DNA from 4 places in the Pseudomonas sp. Stari2 genome. Region 1 is predicted to be linked to each of the others. Evidence: predicted binding sites of a transcription regulator. Region 1 holds the regulator's gene; each other region holds the start of a gene.
The links. The regulator FliA, encoded in region 1, starts transcription of late flagellar genes. The targets are predictions, from matches to a motif close to CTAAAGTTTNNNNNNNNNNNGCCGNTAA.
Positions count from the first base shown of each region.

Region 2: the regulator FliA is predicted to act here: its motif matches at 2,118-2,145, upstream of NH234_RS01595 (methyl-accepting chemotaxis protein).
Region 3: the regulator FliA is predicted to act here: its motif matches at 2,740-2,767, upstream of NH234_RS23160 (methyl-accepting chemotaxis protein).
Region 4: the regulator FliA is predicted to act here: its motif matches at 1,628-1,655, upstream of flgM (flagellar biosynthesis anti-sigma factor FlgM).

Region 1 is NZ_CP099760.1:1,992,678-1,996,549, reverse strand. It holds gene NH234_RS09170 (protein phosphatase CheZ) at 1-788, opposite strand, end outside; gene NH234_RS09165 (chemotaxis response regulator CheY) at 806-1,177, opposite strand; gene fliA (RNA polymerase sigma factor FliA) at 1,345-2,085, opposite strand; gene fleN (flagellar synthesis regulator FleN) at 2,082-2,912, opposite strand; gene flhF (flagellar biosynthesis protein FlhF) at 3,026-3,872, opposite strand, start outside.
Region 2 is NZ_CP099760.1:339,399-343,270, forward strand. It holds gene NH234_RS01580 (TonB-dependent siderophore receptor) at 1-348, opposite strand, end outside; gene NH234_RS01585 (FecR domain-containing protein) at 436-1,449, opposite strand; gene NH234_RS01590 (sigma-70 family RNA polymerase sigma factor) at 1,449-1,949, opposite strand; gene NH234_RS01595 (methyl-accepting chemotaxis protein) at 2,261-3,872, shown strand, end outside.
Region 3 is NZ_CP099760.1:5,057,291-5,061,162, reverse strand. It holds gene NH234_RS23165 (CoA transferase) at 1-477, opposite strand, end outside; gene NH234_RS23160 (methyl-accepting chemotaxis protein) at 516-2,654, opposite strand; gene NH234_RS23155 (YbaN family protein) at 2,835-3,230, opposite strand; gene NH234_RS23150 (biliverdin-producing heme oxygenase) at 3,376-3,872, opposite strand, start outside.
Region 4 is NZ_CP099760.1:4,932,429-4,936,300, reverse strand. It holds gene NH234_RS22540 (flagellar brake protein) at 1-654, opposite strand, end outside; gene NH234_RS22535 (flagella synthesis protein FlgN) at 750-1,217, opposite strand; gene flgM (flagellar biosynthesis anti-sigma factor FlgM) at 1,266-1,592, opposite strand; gene flgA (flagellar basal body P-ring formation chaperone FlgA) at 1,787-2,548, opposite strand; gene NH234_RS22520 (chemotaxis protein CheV) at 2,631-3,563, shown strand; gene cheR (protein-glutamate O-methyltransferase CheR) at 3,611-3,872, shown strand, end outside.

The DNA of each region.
Region 1 (3,872 bases):
TAAAATCCAAGGCTGGATAACAAATCGTCCACATCGTCCTGACCGGACACAACGTCTTCTCGTTTATCGGCATGAATCTGCGGACCTTCACCCTGCGAGAGATGTTTTTGTGGATCTTTTTCAGCGAGCATTGCAGCACGGTCATGTTCGATGCCCGCAAAGCGGTCCACCTGGCTGGCCATGAGCACGAGTTTGAGCAGATTGCTTTCGACTTCGGTGACCAACTGGGTCACGCGCTTGATCACTTGACCTGTGAGGTCCTGGTAATCCTGGGCCAGCAGAATGTCGTTGAGGTTGCTCGACACTGCGCGGTTGTCGGTGCTGCTGCGTGTCAGAAAACCGTCGACCCGACGCGCCAGCTCGCGGAACTCCTCAGCCCCGACTTCACGACGCATGAAGCGTCCCCAGTCGGCACTCAATGCCTGGGCTTCGTCAGCCAGACCATTGACCACCGGCGTGGCGCTTTCCACCAGGTCCATGGTGCGGTTGGCCGCCGCTTCGGTCAGCTTGACCACATAGCTCAGGCGCTCGGTCGCATCAGTGATCTGCGACACTTCCTCGGCCTGCGGCATGTGCGGGTCGATCTGGAAGTTGACGATTGCACTGTGCAGTTCGCGCGTGAGCTTGCCGACTTCCTGGTACAGGCCACGGTCACGGGTCTGATTGAGCTCATGGATCAGTTGCACAGCGTCGCCGAACCTGCCTTTTTCAAGGCTTTCGACCAGTTCGACCGCGTGTTTTTTCAGCGTCGACTCGAAGTCGCCCTGTGAAGATTCTTTATGCTCCATAGCTCCCCCGCGCGTCATCAGCCGATGCGTTCGAAAATCTTCTCGATTTTTTCTTTCAGCGCCTGAGCCGTGAAAGGTTTGACCACGTAGCCGTTAACACCGGCCTGGGCCGCTTCGATGATCTGCTCGCGCTTGGCTTCAGCAGTCACCATCAGCACTGGCAGGTGCTTGAGTTTTTCATCGGCGCGCACGTGACGCAGCAAGTCGATACCGGTCATGCCAGGCATGTTCCAGTCGGTCACCAGAAAGTCGATGCTGCCGCTGTTGAGTACCGGAATGGCAGTGGTGCCATCGTCGGCTTCAACGGTGTTGGTGAACCCGAGGTCACGCAACAGGTTCTTGATGATCCGCCGCATCGTTGAGAAGTCATCAACGATGAGGATTTTCATGTCTTTGTTCAATTCGACCTCCAAGCAGTCTTAAACGCGCCCAGCACCTGGACGCGCCATTTCAATCAATCCGGCAAAACACTCGATGACTGTCTGGAGCACAACAGAGCAAGACCGGTGCCGTTCACCACCGCACCAGCCTCGTTCGCAGCGTCCCCACACTGCCTTCAGCGCGCTCGCCACTCCCCCAAACGCCCCCGCAAGCGGGCCGCGCACTGGCTATGTAACTGGCTGACCCGCGATTCACTGACGCCAAGGACTTCACCGATTTCCTTGAGGTTCAGCTCTTCGTCGTAGTACAGCGCCAACACCAGTCGCTCACGCTCCGGCAAATTGGCAATCGCGTCCGCCAACGCAGCCTGGAAGCGCTCATCTTCCAGATCGCGCGACGGCTCAAGATGAGCACTGGCGCCATCCTCGTGCAGCCCTTCGTGTTCGCCGTCCTGCAACAGGTCGTCGAAACTGAACAGTCGGCTGCCCAGGGTGTCATTCAAAATCCCGTAGTAATCGTCGAGACTCAATTGGAGTTCGGCCGCAACCTCGTGATCTTTAGCGTCACGGCCGGTTTTAGCTTCAATCGAGCGAATCGCGTCGCTGACCATACGGGTGTTACGGTGAACCGAGCGTGGTGCCCAGTCCCCCTTGCGTACTTCATCGAGCATGGCGCCGCGGATCCGGATGCCCGCGTACGTTTCGAAACTGGCGCCTTTGCTGGCGTCGTATTTGGTCGAGACTTCGAGCAGGCCGATCATCCCGGCCTGGATCAGGTCTTCGACCTGCACACTGGCAGGCAATCGCGCCAGCAAGTGGTAAGCAATGCGTTTGACCAGTGGCGCGTAACGCTCGATCAGTTCGTACTGCGCGTCACGTGCCGACTTCTTGTAGAAATTCATACCGCTGGCGGTCATAGCACAGGTCCTGCCGTTTGCTGCACGAGGCGCTCGACGAAAAATTCGAGGTGGCCGCGCGGGTTGGCGGGCAGCGGCCAGGTGTCGACCTTCTGTGCGATCGCCTTGAACGCCAGTGCGCACTTGGAACGCGGGAAAGCTTCATAGACCGCACGCTGCTTCTGCACCGCCTTGCGCACGCTTTCGTCGTAAGGCACCGCGCCGACGTATTGTAGGGCGACGTCAAGGAAGCGATCCGTGACCTTGGTCAACTTGGCGAACAGATTGCGACCTTCCTGCGGGCTCTGGGCCATGTTGGCCAGGACGCGGAAGCGGTTCATGCCGTAATCGCGGTTCAGCAGTTTGATCAGCGCGTAGGCGTCGGTAATCGAGGTCGGCTCGTCGCAGACCACCAGCAACACTTCTTGCGCAGCGCGAACAAAACTGACTACCGAGTCACCGATACCCGCAGCGGTGTCGATCACCAACACATCGAGATTGTCGCCGATATCGCTGAACGCCTGGATCAGGCCGGCATGCTGGGCCGGACTCAGATGAACCATGCTCTGGGTGCCAGAAGCGGCCGGCACGATGCGGATCCCGCCGGGACCTTGCAACAGCACGTCGCGCAGCTCGCAGCGGCCCTCGATCACATCGGCCAGGGTACGTTTGGGCGTGAGGCCCAGCAGAACGTCGACGTTCGCCAGACCCAGGTCGGCGTCCAGCAGCATGACCCGACGGCCAAGCTCTGCCAGCGCCAGGGACAAGTTCACTGACACGTTAGTCTTGCCGACGCCACCTTTGCCGCCGGTCACCGCGATCACCTGTACGGGATGCATGCTGCCCATGTTATTTCTTTACCTTGTCTTGCATAGACGGAGGCCACATTACTGGCTGCGCGTTCACAACCGGAACAATGCGTGGCAGACCATCGATGTAGGTACAAAAACTGTTCATTACCTCAGCCAACCTGCTTGGTCGGGCTGTGGTAGATATCAGCGAACATGTCAGCCATGGCTTCTTCGCTGGGTTCTTCCTGCATTTGCACGCTGACGGCGCGGCTGACCAATTGATGACGGCGCGGCAGATGCAGATCATCCGGAATCCGGGGGCCATCGGTCAGGTAGGCGACCGGCAGTTCATGACTGATCGCCAGACTCAGCACTTCGCCAAGGCTGGCCGTCTCATCCAGTTTAGTCAGGATGCACCCGGCGAGCCCGCAACGCTTGTAACTGTGATAAGCGGCGGTTAGAACCTGTTTCTGGCTGGTGGTTGCCAGCACCAGATAATTTTTCGACCGAATGCCACGACCGGCCAGACTTTCCAGCTGCATGCGCAGTGCCGGATCGCTGGCCTGCAGGCCGGCGGTATCGATCAGCACCACGCGTTTGCGCAGCAGTGGATCCAGCGCCTGCACCAGGGACTGGCCCGGGTCGACGTGGGTCACCGACACATTGAGGATCCGGCCCAGGGTTTTCAGCTGTTCCTGAGCGCCGATGCGGAAACTGTCCATGCTCACCAGCGCAATGTTCTGCGCGCCGTACTTGAGCACATAACGGGCAGCCAGCTTGGCCAGGGTGGTGGTCTTGCCCATGCCGGCCGGGCCGACCATGGCAATCACTCCGCCCTCTTCCAGCGGCTCGACTTCCGGCGTGGCAATCATCCGCGCCAGGTGCGCGAGCAACATGCGCCAGGCCTGACGAGGCTCTTCGATATCGCTGGTCAGCGCCAGCAGGTCGCGGGACAACGGACCGGACAGACCGATGCGCTGCAGACGACGATACAGATTGGCCTGGGCCGGACGGCTG
Region 2 (3,872 bases), 1.7 Mb from region 1:
CTGGCTAACGGCTTCCAGACCCGAGCCGCCGAGCAGATGACTCAACGCCTGATCGGTCGAATACTCGCCCTGCACGCCGGGTGATTGTCGGCCTTGAGTCTGCTGCGGGGTCATCGACAAGGTGATGCCGGCCTGGCGCGCGAACTGATTCAGCGCCTCACCCAATGGGCCAGCGGCGATGTTGTAGCGGTGGCTGCTGACCTCACTGCCGCCCGCCGCGACACTCAAGTTTGGCAGCAGGCCGACGCCCAGTGCCGTGGAGAATAGCGCGGCCCGAACGGCGTGGCGCAGAAGGCTCGATTCGGTAGTGAAATTCAGAGGGTTCTTACAGGTAACGCGCGCAGTCATTGTAGGTTTCCGTGGCAAGTCGCGAAGGCTGAATTGAAGTGCTTACTGACTAAGCCGGCCTTGCCACGAAAACCCGCCAAAAAAATTTCAGACGGCTCGTTCCAGCGTTACCCACCAGCGGGTGCGATAGCGCAATTGCACCGGCAGCGTCTGCGGCAAAATCGCCAGCAACTTGTCGGTGTCATCGAGACGGAACACGCCGGACAAGCGCAGATCCGCAACCTGCGGGGCGCAATTCAGGAAGCCCTGACGATAGCGACCAACCTCATTGAGGAAATCTCCCAGACGCATGTTGCGGGTCACGATAAGCCCGTCGATCCAGGCGCCGGCATCCATGTCCAGCGGCGGAGCGGGATGCGCAAGATGGTGATCGATCAAGTAACTCTGACCGGCAAGCACCTCAGTGGAAGCGCCATCGCTCGCCCGTGGCGAATGAATCGCGACGCGACCACTGGTGACGGTCAGCCGCGTGCAATCACCTTCCTGACGTAGGATGAAGCGCGCGTCGAACGGCTCATAGGTACCATGACGACTTTGCACCCGCAGCGGTCGATCAATCGTCGTACCTTCATCGGCGCCGCCACAGGTCACGATGATCTCGCCCCGAGTCAGTTTGATCAGCCGTTGTTGCGCCGTGTAATCGAGGTCCACGGCGCTGGCCGTGTTCAGTTCGATTCGCGTGCCGTCAGGCAACTGGAATCCGCGGCGCTCGCCGGTGGCGGTAGCGTAATCGGCGATCCATTGCTGCCAGGCAGACGTGTCTTTGGCCAGCCACGTGGCGGAGCCCATCAACAACGCACCGGACAGCAGCTTCAACGCCTGCCGACGACCGAGCCCATGCGCACTGTTTTCCAGTGTGTTGAATGCCACTTGCGCACCCGGAACGGAGCGCAGATTTTGGGTCAGCTCACTTTGTAACGACTGGACTCGTTGCCAGGCCAGTTCGTGATCGTGGTGCTCGGCGCGCCATTGTTCGCATTGGTGGCTCAAGCGCGAATTGCCATGATTGTTGCGCAGGCGCAGCAGCCAGTGGATCGCCTGTTTGACCACTTTCTGCTGTGGCTCGGCGCTTCGGGCGATTGACAGTTTATCCACCGGCATCAGCTTTCGTACCGCAGCACGTAGCAGTGATACAGCGCATCGGCGACGTAGCGTTCCACCGAGCGCAAGGACAGGCCCATCTGCTCGGCGATCTGCTTGTGGGTCAAGCCTTCGCACTGCGCCAGCAGAAACGCCTGACGCACTTTGGGCTTCAGCCCTTCGAGCATGCGGGCAATGCTTTCCAACAGTTCGATCACCAGGGCGCGGGCTTCGGCACTGGGTGTCTCGGCCTCGGGCAAGTGAGCGATGGTTTCCAGATACGCGCGTTCGATTTCTTCGCGTCGCCAATGGTCGATGACCAGGCCGCGAGCGATGGTGCGCAGAAACGCGCGAGGCGCGTTGAGTTCGAGACGTTCGGTGCGTTGCAGCAGGCGAACGAAGGTGTCCTGGGCCAGATCCGCCGCATCGGCCGCATTGCCCAGTCGCGCGCGCAACCAGCTGTTGAGCCAGCCGTGATGACGACTGTAAAGCGCCTGTACTGCAAACTCAGGTGAGGACATGAACGCGACAGCCCGAACGTCACAAATGATAATTAGTCGCATTGTCATCAAGGGTTACAGAATTTGCAACCGACGCTGCAAAACAGTCATCAAAAAATGACAGGCGAACGCTCTGGCACGCCGTTCGGCGGGAAGCTGGCAGAAATGCCGTCCATTTCCTACAAAACGCTAAGTTTTCTCCGAGTCGTGCCGACAGACTGGTGAGACATGCGTGCACCAAAGTAGAGCAGTCATCAGAACGCTGCCTGCGCTGTACATGGAATGTTGCATCCGGAACGCATCCCCACTTTTGGCATAAGAAGTCCCGTGAAATGAATCTCAAGTTCAGCCATAAAATCCTGTTGGCCGCCTCAGGCGTCGTGGTCCTGGCGTTCGCGCTGTTCACTTTGTACAACGACTATCTGCAGCGAAACACCATTCGCCAGAACCTCCAGTCCTCCGTCCAGCAGGCCGGCGACCTGACCGCCAGCAGTGTGCAGAACTGGATGAGCGGACGGATTCTGGTGCTGGAAAACCTCGCGCAGAACGTTGCTCATCAGGGCAAGAACGCCGACTTCCCGGGGCTGGTCGATCAACCGGCCTTCACCTCGAACTTCCAGTTCACCTACGTCGGCCAGGCCAATGGTGTGTTCACCCAGCGTCCTGACGCGAAGATGCCGGACGGCTACGACCCGCGTCAGCGTCCCTGGTACAAGCAGGCCGTGGCCGCTGACCAGACCATGCTGACTCCGCCATACATGGCCGCCGTCGGCGGTCTGGTGGTGACCATCGCCATGCCGGTGAAAAAGAACGGCGAGCTGCTCGGTGTGGTAGGCGGTGACCTGAGCCTGGAAACCCTGGTGAAGATCATCAACTCGGTGGACTTCGGTGGCCTCGGCCATGCGTTCCTGGTCAGCGGTGACGGTCAGGTGATCGTCAGCCCGGACAAAGACCAGGTGATGAAGAACCTCAAAGACATCTACCCGAACGCCGACGTACGCATCCAGAAGGGCAATCAGAACGTGGTGCTCAACGGCCAGGAGCGCATCCTGTCGTTTACCCCGGTCACCGGTCTGCCGAATGCCGAGTGGTACATCGGTCTGTCGATCGACCGCGACAAGGCCTACGCTGCGCTCAGCCAGTTCCGCACCTCGGCACTGATCGCGATGTTCGTCGCGGTGGGCGCGATTGCGGTATTCCTGAGCCTGTTGATCACCGTGCTGATGCGTCCGCTGATCACCATGGGCCGTGCGATGCAGGACATCGCCCAGGGTGAAGGTGACCTGACTCGCCGTCTGGTAGTGGAAAGCAAGGACGAGTTCGGCGAGCTGGGCAGTTCGTTCAACCAGTTCGTGGAGCGGATTCACGCGTCCATTTCCGAAGTGTCTTCCGCGACTCGTCATGTACACGACCTGTCGCAACGCGTGATGGCATCGTCCAACGCCTCGATCATCGGCTCCGACGAGCAGAGCGCACGCACCAACAGCGTGGCCGCCGCGATCAATCAACTGGGTGCCGCCACCCAGGAAATCGCCCGCAACGCCGCCGATGCTTCGCAACATGCCAGCGGCGCGAGCGAACAGGCCGATGACGGTCGTCAGGTGGTCGAGCAGACGATTCAGGCCATGACCGAGCTGTCGCAGAAGATCAGCCTGTCGTGCACCCAGATCGAAACCCTGAATGCGAGCACCGACAACATCGGCCACATTCTCGATGTGATCAAAGGCATCTCCCAGCAGACCAACCTGCTGGCGCTCAACGCGGCCATCGAAGCGGCACGTGCAGGTGAAGCCGGTCGCGGTTTTGCGGTGGTGGCGGACGAGGTGCGTAACCTCGCTCACCGCACCCAGGAATCGGCGGAAGAGATCCACAAGATGATCACCTCGCTGCAGATCGGTTCCCGCGAAGCGGTGACCACCATGAACGCCAGTCAGGCGTCCAGCG
Region 3 (3,872 bases), 3.1 Mb from region 1:
CTGCGCCCAACTGCGCATTTCGGCGGCGCAGCCATTGGCCTCGACTACCGCTTGTTCCAGATCGGTACTGGCCCATTGCACGACTTTCGCCGCCATCGCCGCGCGGTCGGCACAGGCACCCAGCACGCTTTCGGCAGCGGCGCGGTGATGCGGGGCGTTGGTGTGCAGGCGAATCCAGCCGTCCTTGGTCGCGTAGTCGCCGGCCACCGGATCCCACAGCGGCGGCACCTCCCAGCCGATCGGTCGCAGCGAAGTGGCGAACCAGAACGAGGCGAGGCGGCGGTCGACTGCCATGTCGGGTGGCTGGCCGGTCTGCTGCCGGAGCAATTCGCCGACCGCTTGCCCGGCCGCAGCAATGCTCGCGCAGGCCAGGTCGGTGACGGCAAACGCCGAGGGCAGGGCGCCCTCGCCGGTAAACGGAATCGGTGTGCTGGGCAAGCCAAGCGCGGCTTGAATGGACGTGAGCAGATCAGTCATCGAAGGCCCTCCGGCAGAGGGCCTGATCATAGATCAAATCAGACGCGGAACTGATCCATCAATTTCATCTGTTGACTGGCCAGGGCATTCAACTGGCTGCTGATCGCCGCCGATTCGGTGGCCTGTTCGGTCAGGGTTTCGGTGACAGTGCGGATCGCCGAGACGTTGCGGTTGACCTCTTCGGCCACGGCGCTCTGCTGTTCGGCGGCGCTGGCGATCTGCAGGTTCATGTCGCTGATCACAGTGACTGCATCGCTGATCTTGCCGAGGGCGTCCACGGCCTGGCGGATCTGCCCGGCGTTGTTGTGGGCCTGGGTCTGGCTCGAATGCATGGTCGCGACCACGCCACGGGTTCCGGTCTGGATGCGTTCGATCACCACGCGGATTTCTTCCACAGAATCCTGAGTGCGCTTGGCCAGGTTGCGGACTTCGTCGGCAACCACCGCGAAACCGCGACCGCTTTCACCGGCACGGGCCGCTTCGATCGCGGCGTTCAGCGCCAGCAGGTTGGTCTGTTCGGCAATGCTGCGGATCACTTCCAGCACCGAACCGATCTGTTCGCTGTTGACCGCCAGTTCTTCAACCTCAGTCACCGCTTTGCTGACTTCATCGGCCAGTTGATTGATGTCGCGGGTGCTGCGCTCGATGATCGACATCCCGTCCTTGGCCGACTGGTCGGCGCCTTTCGCGGCGTTGGCAGCATTCGAAGCGCTGTTGGCCACGTCGTGGGCGGTGGCGCTCATTTCGTTGGAGGCGGTGGCCACCTGATCGATCTCGCGGAACTGCACCTGCATGCCTTCGCTGGTCTGGCGGGCGATTTCCGATGATTGATCGGCGGTGCCACGGGCCTCGGAGATGCTCTGTTTGATCTGGGCGATGGTCGGTTGCAGCTTGTCAAGGAAGCGGTTGAACCAGTTCACCAGTTCGCCCAGTTCATCTTTCTTGGTGTAGTTCAGGCGCTGAGTCAGATCGCCTTCACCACTGGCGATGTTCTTCAGCATTTCGGCGACGCTGTTGATCGGACGGGTCACACCGGAGGCGGTGAGCCAGATCAGCACCAGGCCGATCAGGCCGGCGATCACGGCCACCGCCAACGCGGTCATCACGCCGGTTTGCTGAGCGTCGTCGAGCACCGCTTGCAGCTTGACCGAGTCGGCCAGCAGCACTTGTTTCGGCAGATCGATGACCACGCCCCAGGCCCGGGAATTGCCAATCGGATCGACCGGGTATACGGCGCGGATCAGGTCGCCCTGTTCGAGAATCTTCGGTGTGCCGGCGCTCAGCAATTGCAGGATGTCCTTGCCTTCGACGCCAAGGGTTTCGGCGATGCCTTTGCCGACCTTGGTCGCGTCGGTGCTGTAGGCACCGAGAACGCCGCTGCCGGAGACGATCAGCATGTGCCCGGCACCGTTGAACAGTTCGCGCTGGGAACCCACGGCCGCCGCTTGCAGTGCATCAAGGGCGATGTCGACGCCGACCACGCCGATAGCCTTGCCATCCACCAGCAGCGGCACGGCAATGGTGGTCATGAGCATTTCCTTGCCGCCCACGGTGTCGGCGTAAGGGTCGAGCAGGCAGGTGCGCTTGTTGTCGCGAGGGCAGGTGTACCAGCTGTTGTAAGGCGTGCCGCTGACGCTGAGGGTGGTCTTGGTCATGTCTTCTTCGACCATGATCGTGTTCAGCGCAGAACCGGCGGCGCGGCTCCAGTAAGTGGCGAAGCGCCCGGCTTCGTTGGACTGGCGCGCGGCATCGTTGATGAACTCACTGTCCTTGCCGTCCAGGCCGTTGGGTTCGAAGGCCAGCCAGATGCCCAGCACCTTGCTGTTGCGCTCGAACGCGGTTTTCAGGCTCAGGTTCAACTCTTCACGCAAGGCCCCGGCGTCCAGCGAACGCTTGGCGGCCATGACGCGCATGTCCTTGATCTGGTCGGCCAGTGCGGTGATCACCAGCAGGCTCTCGCCGAAGGTTTTCTGCACCTGCACCGCCTGTTCGGCCGCCTTGGCCTGCAGCAGGTTCTGCACGCTGGCGGTGAGCATCTTGCTGCTCGACTCGCTGACCAGTTTGTCGTTCTGGTTGGTCTGGTAAATGTTGATGCCGACAATCAGCGCAACCACACCGAGCAGGCAGAGCCCGGACAGCAGGACGATTTTCAGGCGAATGGACAGGGAGTCGAACATGGGGTGTTCTCGCGAATGAATGAACTGTTGGCTACGGGACACGGAATTGCCCGGTTCGCCAAATCCATTCAGCGCCATTCAATGGTCATCGGCGCGGGGCGAGGGTGCATGAGGCGCAAGCCGACGAACGGTCGCCGGTAAACGTTTGCGCGGGCAAATGCCCTGAAAAGAATGGAAAAATCAGGAAGTCTTCGGCAACGCTTCCGGTCGTGACCAGATCCACAGGTTGCCCATCGTCATGCCGGCAATCGCCAGATAGACCGGCCAGCCGTGATCGAGCATCACCAGCATCAGGGTCGCGCACAGCAGCATGCTGACGGTGGCGCTGACCTTGGCCTTGCGGGCGATGATCTTGCCGTTGCGCCAGTTGTTCAGGATCGGGCCGAACAGTCGATGGTTTTCCAGCCAGGCACTCAGGCGCGGCGAACTGCGGGTCGCGGCCCAGGCGGCGAGCAGGATGAACTCGGTGGTCGGCAGGCCGGGCACGACAATGGCGATCAGGCCGATACCGAGGCTGACATAGGCCAGCAGGCCGAACAGCAGGCGGGCGAGTCTGGAAGAGGCGGGTTGGGGCATGGGCTCGAGGTGCGTGAGGCGAAACGGGGATTCTACAGGCTTGCTCGGTTCCCATGTGTGAGCGAGCCTGCTCGCGATGGCGGTATATCAGTCGACATCAGAATCGCTAGCAGGCTAGCTCCCACAATGGGGAGTCGGTGTCGCTTCAGGCCGGTTCGGCTTCCGTGGCGTAAGCCTGTTCCAGCAGCACGGTGAAGCGGTTGAACGCGTCGATCGCGCCTTGCTCCACTTCGGCTTCTTCTTCGGCACTGAATTGCAGCGAGTCCAGGGTGCGCACGAAACTTTTCCAGCCTTCGGCGCGACCGCCTTCAGGCTCGCCCAAGTGACGGGCGCCGAAGGTTTCGCTCAGGTCCAGCGCGACGGCGCGTTTGATCAGAAACGCAGCGCCGAGCTTGGAGCCTTCGGACACGAAGATCCAGCCCAGGGCGCGGGCCTTGTTCGGGTTTTTCACCGCGCCGGCGACGGGTGCAGGCACTTCTGTGTCCAGATCCGCAAGGTCGGCCTTGGCGGCTTCTGCGCGGCAGCGGGCCGGCAGATCCGGGACGATGGCGGTCAGTTCGGCATCGTTGTACAGCGAGACCAGTTCCGACTGGAACAGGTACTGCGCGACCACGAAACGGGCGAAATTGGCGCGGGTCTCGA
Region 4 (3,872 bases), 2.9 Mb from region 1:
GCTGATGTTGTGAAAGCGCAGGCCGGCGAAGGTGATGTTGAGTTTTTCCTCGAAGTGCAGGTAACGCAGTTCGACCGATATTGGTTGATTGCCGAACAGTGGCGGTGCGATCAGGCGATCGTAGACCTGGCCCAGTTGCAGGCGGTTGGTGATATCACCTTCAAAGCGCAGCTTGCAGCCGGTAGCGGAAATATCCAGCAGCTTGCCACCAATCGGCGACTTGAGCTTTTCGCCACCCAGTTCGACGCTGACCAGATCGGTCAGCTTCAGGGCCGCGCGGAAGGCATTGCGGCGCTGGTGATAGACCACTTCGCTGGGCATCTCGCCGACATAGAAGCGGTCACCGTCGGATTCCTTGATGTCCAGCGTGCCGTTGTATTCCCAGGCGATGCGCACGCCTTCGTGGAAGCCTTCGACCTTGAAGGATTCGCCAGCCAGCAGGAAGCGCTCGCCATCGCGCGGGATCATTTCGTCCAGGGCAATGGTGGTGGTTTCCCGGTCGACCTTGATCAGGTAGCTCTGGAAGCGCTGGCTGCGTTCGTGAAAGGTGATGATCAGCGGATCGTGGCTCTCTTGCAGCTGGCGCAGATTGCTGGAGATCTCCAGGGGCGTGGTAAGCACCTTTGGGGGCTGCGGAGCGTCATCATTGGACACGTTTAATCAATCTCCAGACAAAATTTGACTACGGCTGGCCATTATTTTGCCAGCATGTATCGCGCGTTGATAGGGCGCAAGCATGGAAGAAAGCATCACGCCTGGCTGAGCGCGCGCGGTTTCTGCAGTTTGGAGAAGGTGCCACTGGCGTCATAGAGCGCGGGAGGCTCGCCGCCGGTAAGGATTTTCAGCTGGTTGGCCGTGGCGGCCTGCTGTATCACGATCGACTGGCCATTCTTGACGTTGGCCGCCTGGCACTGGGCGATCAGATCGGTCAGAACGTCGCTCTGACTCAGCAACTGATCGCCGATGCTCGACTGGCTGGCGAGTTGCTCCAGACCTTTACGGTCGAGCGACAGATTGAGGCTGGCGAGGATTTCGCTGCGCTTGCGGCCATGCTGCTCGAGCAGAATGATCAATGCCTGTTTGCGCGCCAGAATTTCTTCCAGCAGTGGCATGTCGCGACCATGCAAGGCGAGGGACTCGGATTGCAGTAACTCCAGCAATTGTTGAGCTGGAGCAAAGTCGTCGGTGATCAGTTGCAATAAAGTAGTGTCGTGCATGGCTGGCCTTGGGTTTTAAGCGTCCAAAAGCCTGGCGCAGGCCGAGGCCTAGCGCTGGGCTTCGAAGTTGAGCAGTTTGCTGGCTACACGGTTGCTGTCGACTTTATAGCTGCCATCGGCAATCGCTGCTTTCAACTCGGCCACACGGGCTTTGTCGACGGCAGGCTGATCGCGCAGCTTGTCAGTGACCTTCTGCAACTGTTGAGCCTCATTGCTGAGGTGTACCGATTCCCCGCTTTTTGCGGTACTGGCCTGTTCGGCCGGGGTATTCAGCGGCGTGGAAGTGCCGGTTTCGGCGGTTTCCTTGGGCGCGCTGGTACGTGTACTGCCCGTAAGTGACGAGGAGCTGTTCAAACGGCTGAAATCGATGACCATGTTAAAAACCTCTGGGAATTTGGACGCTTGCCATGTTCTCGGCCATCCCCTGGAAAACTTTAGGCTCTTTTACCAATGAGCCTGCATGCGCCGCGCAGGTCCTGCTGCGGCACAGTTTAGGGAACCGCTCAGGTTGGCGCCAGTTTTCTGCGCGACCACTCACGAGGCTTTCCTGTCATCGCTCCAATCGTTGCTCACATTGCCACTTCCACTTGGCCCGGCGCCATGACCTGCGCCTTGATGACCCGTTGAGAATTGAGGTTTTTCACTCGAATCTGCTCTTTCAGGCCGCCGTTGGACAGGGCCTCGCCCGGCATGCGTACGGCGAGTGTGCCGCTGCGAGCCGTAATTACCACTTGATCCCCTTTGCGAACGACTTCCGCCTGTTCCAGGTGCACAAGGGTAATCACTTGGTCGGCGACCGTTGGTCGGGTCAATTTTTGCCCGATCGCCTCATCCACCGACGTCAGGAAACCCTGATTGATCTGGCTGACGTCATGTTCACGCAGAGTCACGTCCTGAGGTTCGATTATTCCTGCGCGCTTGAGGGGACGAGTGGTCGTCACAACCTCGCGAAACAGGCGGACTTGAGCGGGTACGAACACGGTCCAGGGGGAGGCGCCTTCACAGCGGACCTTGACGGTCACACGACCCAAAGGACGCCCCGGACTCTCCAGGGACGCTGTCAATTCCTTGTCGCACATAGGCATGCGCATGCGCGGATCGAGCTGCTTGACCTCGATTTCATAACGCCCTTCTGTTTGACTGGTAGCCAGATAGTCTTCTACGGTGAATTCAAGAAAGCCCTGAGTGACGCCGATAAGCATGTCAGGCAAGGTAACCGCATCAGCAATGGCAGGGCTGCCCGCGAAAAACAGGCAAGCGGCGGACACCGCGCAAAGTCCTCTGCGAAGGGGGGATGTCAGGCGTCGGAAAAATGTCGTTTGAGTGTTCATAAGAGTTAAAAAGCAAGCGCCGTGCCGTTTAGCAATGAATGTGCGTCGCAACAACACTTGGCGTTGGTGTAGGAGTCTGGGCATGGCTGGTGTAATGGATTCGGTGAACCAGCGCACGCAACTGGTGGGGCAGAATCGCCTGGAGCTGTTGTTGTTCCGTCTCGACGGTCAACAGCTCTACGGGATCAACGTGTTCAAGGTTCGGGAAGTGCTGCAGTGCCCGCAACTGACGCTGATGCCCAAGTCCAGTCCTGTCGTGTGCGGGGTGGCGAATATCCGGGGGGCGACCATTCCGATCCTTGATCTGGCAATGGCGACCGGCTCCGGGGCGTTGAAAGACAAGAACAGTCCGTTCGTGATCATCACGGAATACAACACCAAGACCCAGGGTTTCCTGGTGCGCTCGGTGGAACGTATCGTCAACATGAACTGGGAAGAGATCCATCCGCCACCCAAGGGGACCGGTCGCGATCATTACCTGACCGCTGTGACTCGGGTGGACAATCAGTTAGTCGAAATCATCGACGTCGAGAAGGTGCTGGCGGAAGTCGCACCGACACCGGAAGCGATTTCGGTCGGCGTGGTGGATGTCGAGACCCAGAGCAAGGCATTGTCGTTGCGGGTGCTGACGGTCGATGACTCGTCGGTGGCGCGCAAGCAGGTGACACGTTGCCTGCAGACGGTCGGTGTCGAAGTGGTGGCGCTGAACGACGGCAAACAGGCGCTGGATTACCTGCGCAAGCTGGTCGATGAGGGCAAGAAGCCGGAAGAAGAGTTCCTGATGATGATCTCCGACATCGAAATGCCGGAGATGGACGGGTACACCCTGACGGCCGAAATCCGCAGCGACCCTCGCATGCAAAAGCTTCATATCATCCTGCATACTTCGTTGTCGGGTGTGTTCAACCAGGCGATGGTCAAGAAGGTCGGTGCCGATGACTTCCTGGCCAAATTCCGTCCTGATGACCTGGCATCCCGGGTAGTCGACCGGATCAAAGCAGCAGATATCAGCTAGGGACTTTCCGTCCCTGGCGGTCAACACGATTTAAGAGGCGGCATCATTTGTCTACGGGTAATTTGGATTTCGAACAGTTCCGGGTCTTCCTGGAAAAAGCCTGTGGCATTTTGCTCGGTGAAAACAAGCAGTACCTGGTCTCGAGCCGTCTCAACAAACTGATGGAGCAGCAAGGCATCAAGTCCCTGGGTGAGCTGGTACAGCGCATCCAGACCCAGCCGCGCAGCGGTTTGCGCGAGCAGGTGGTCGATGCCATGACGACCAACGAAACCCTGTGGTTTCGCGACACCTATCCGTTTGAAGTCTTGA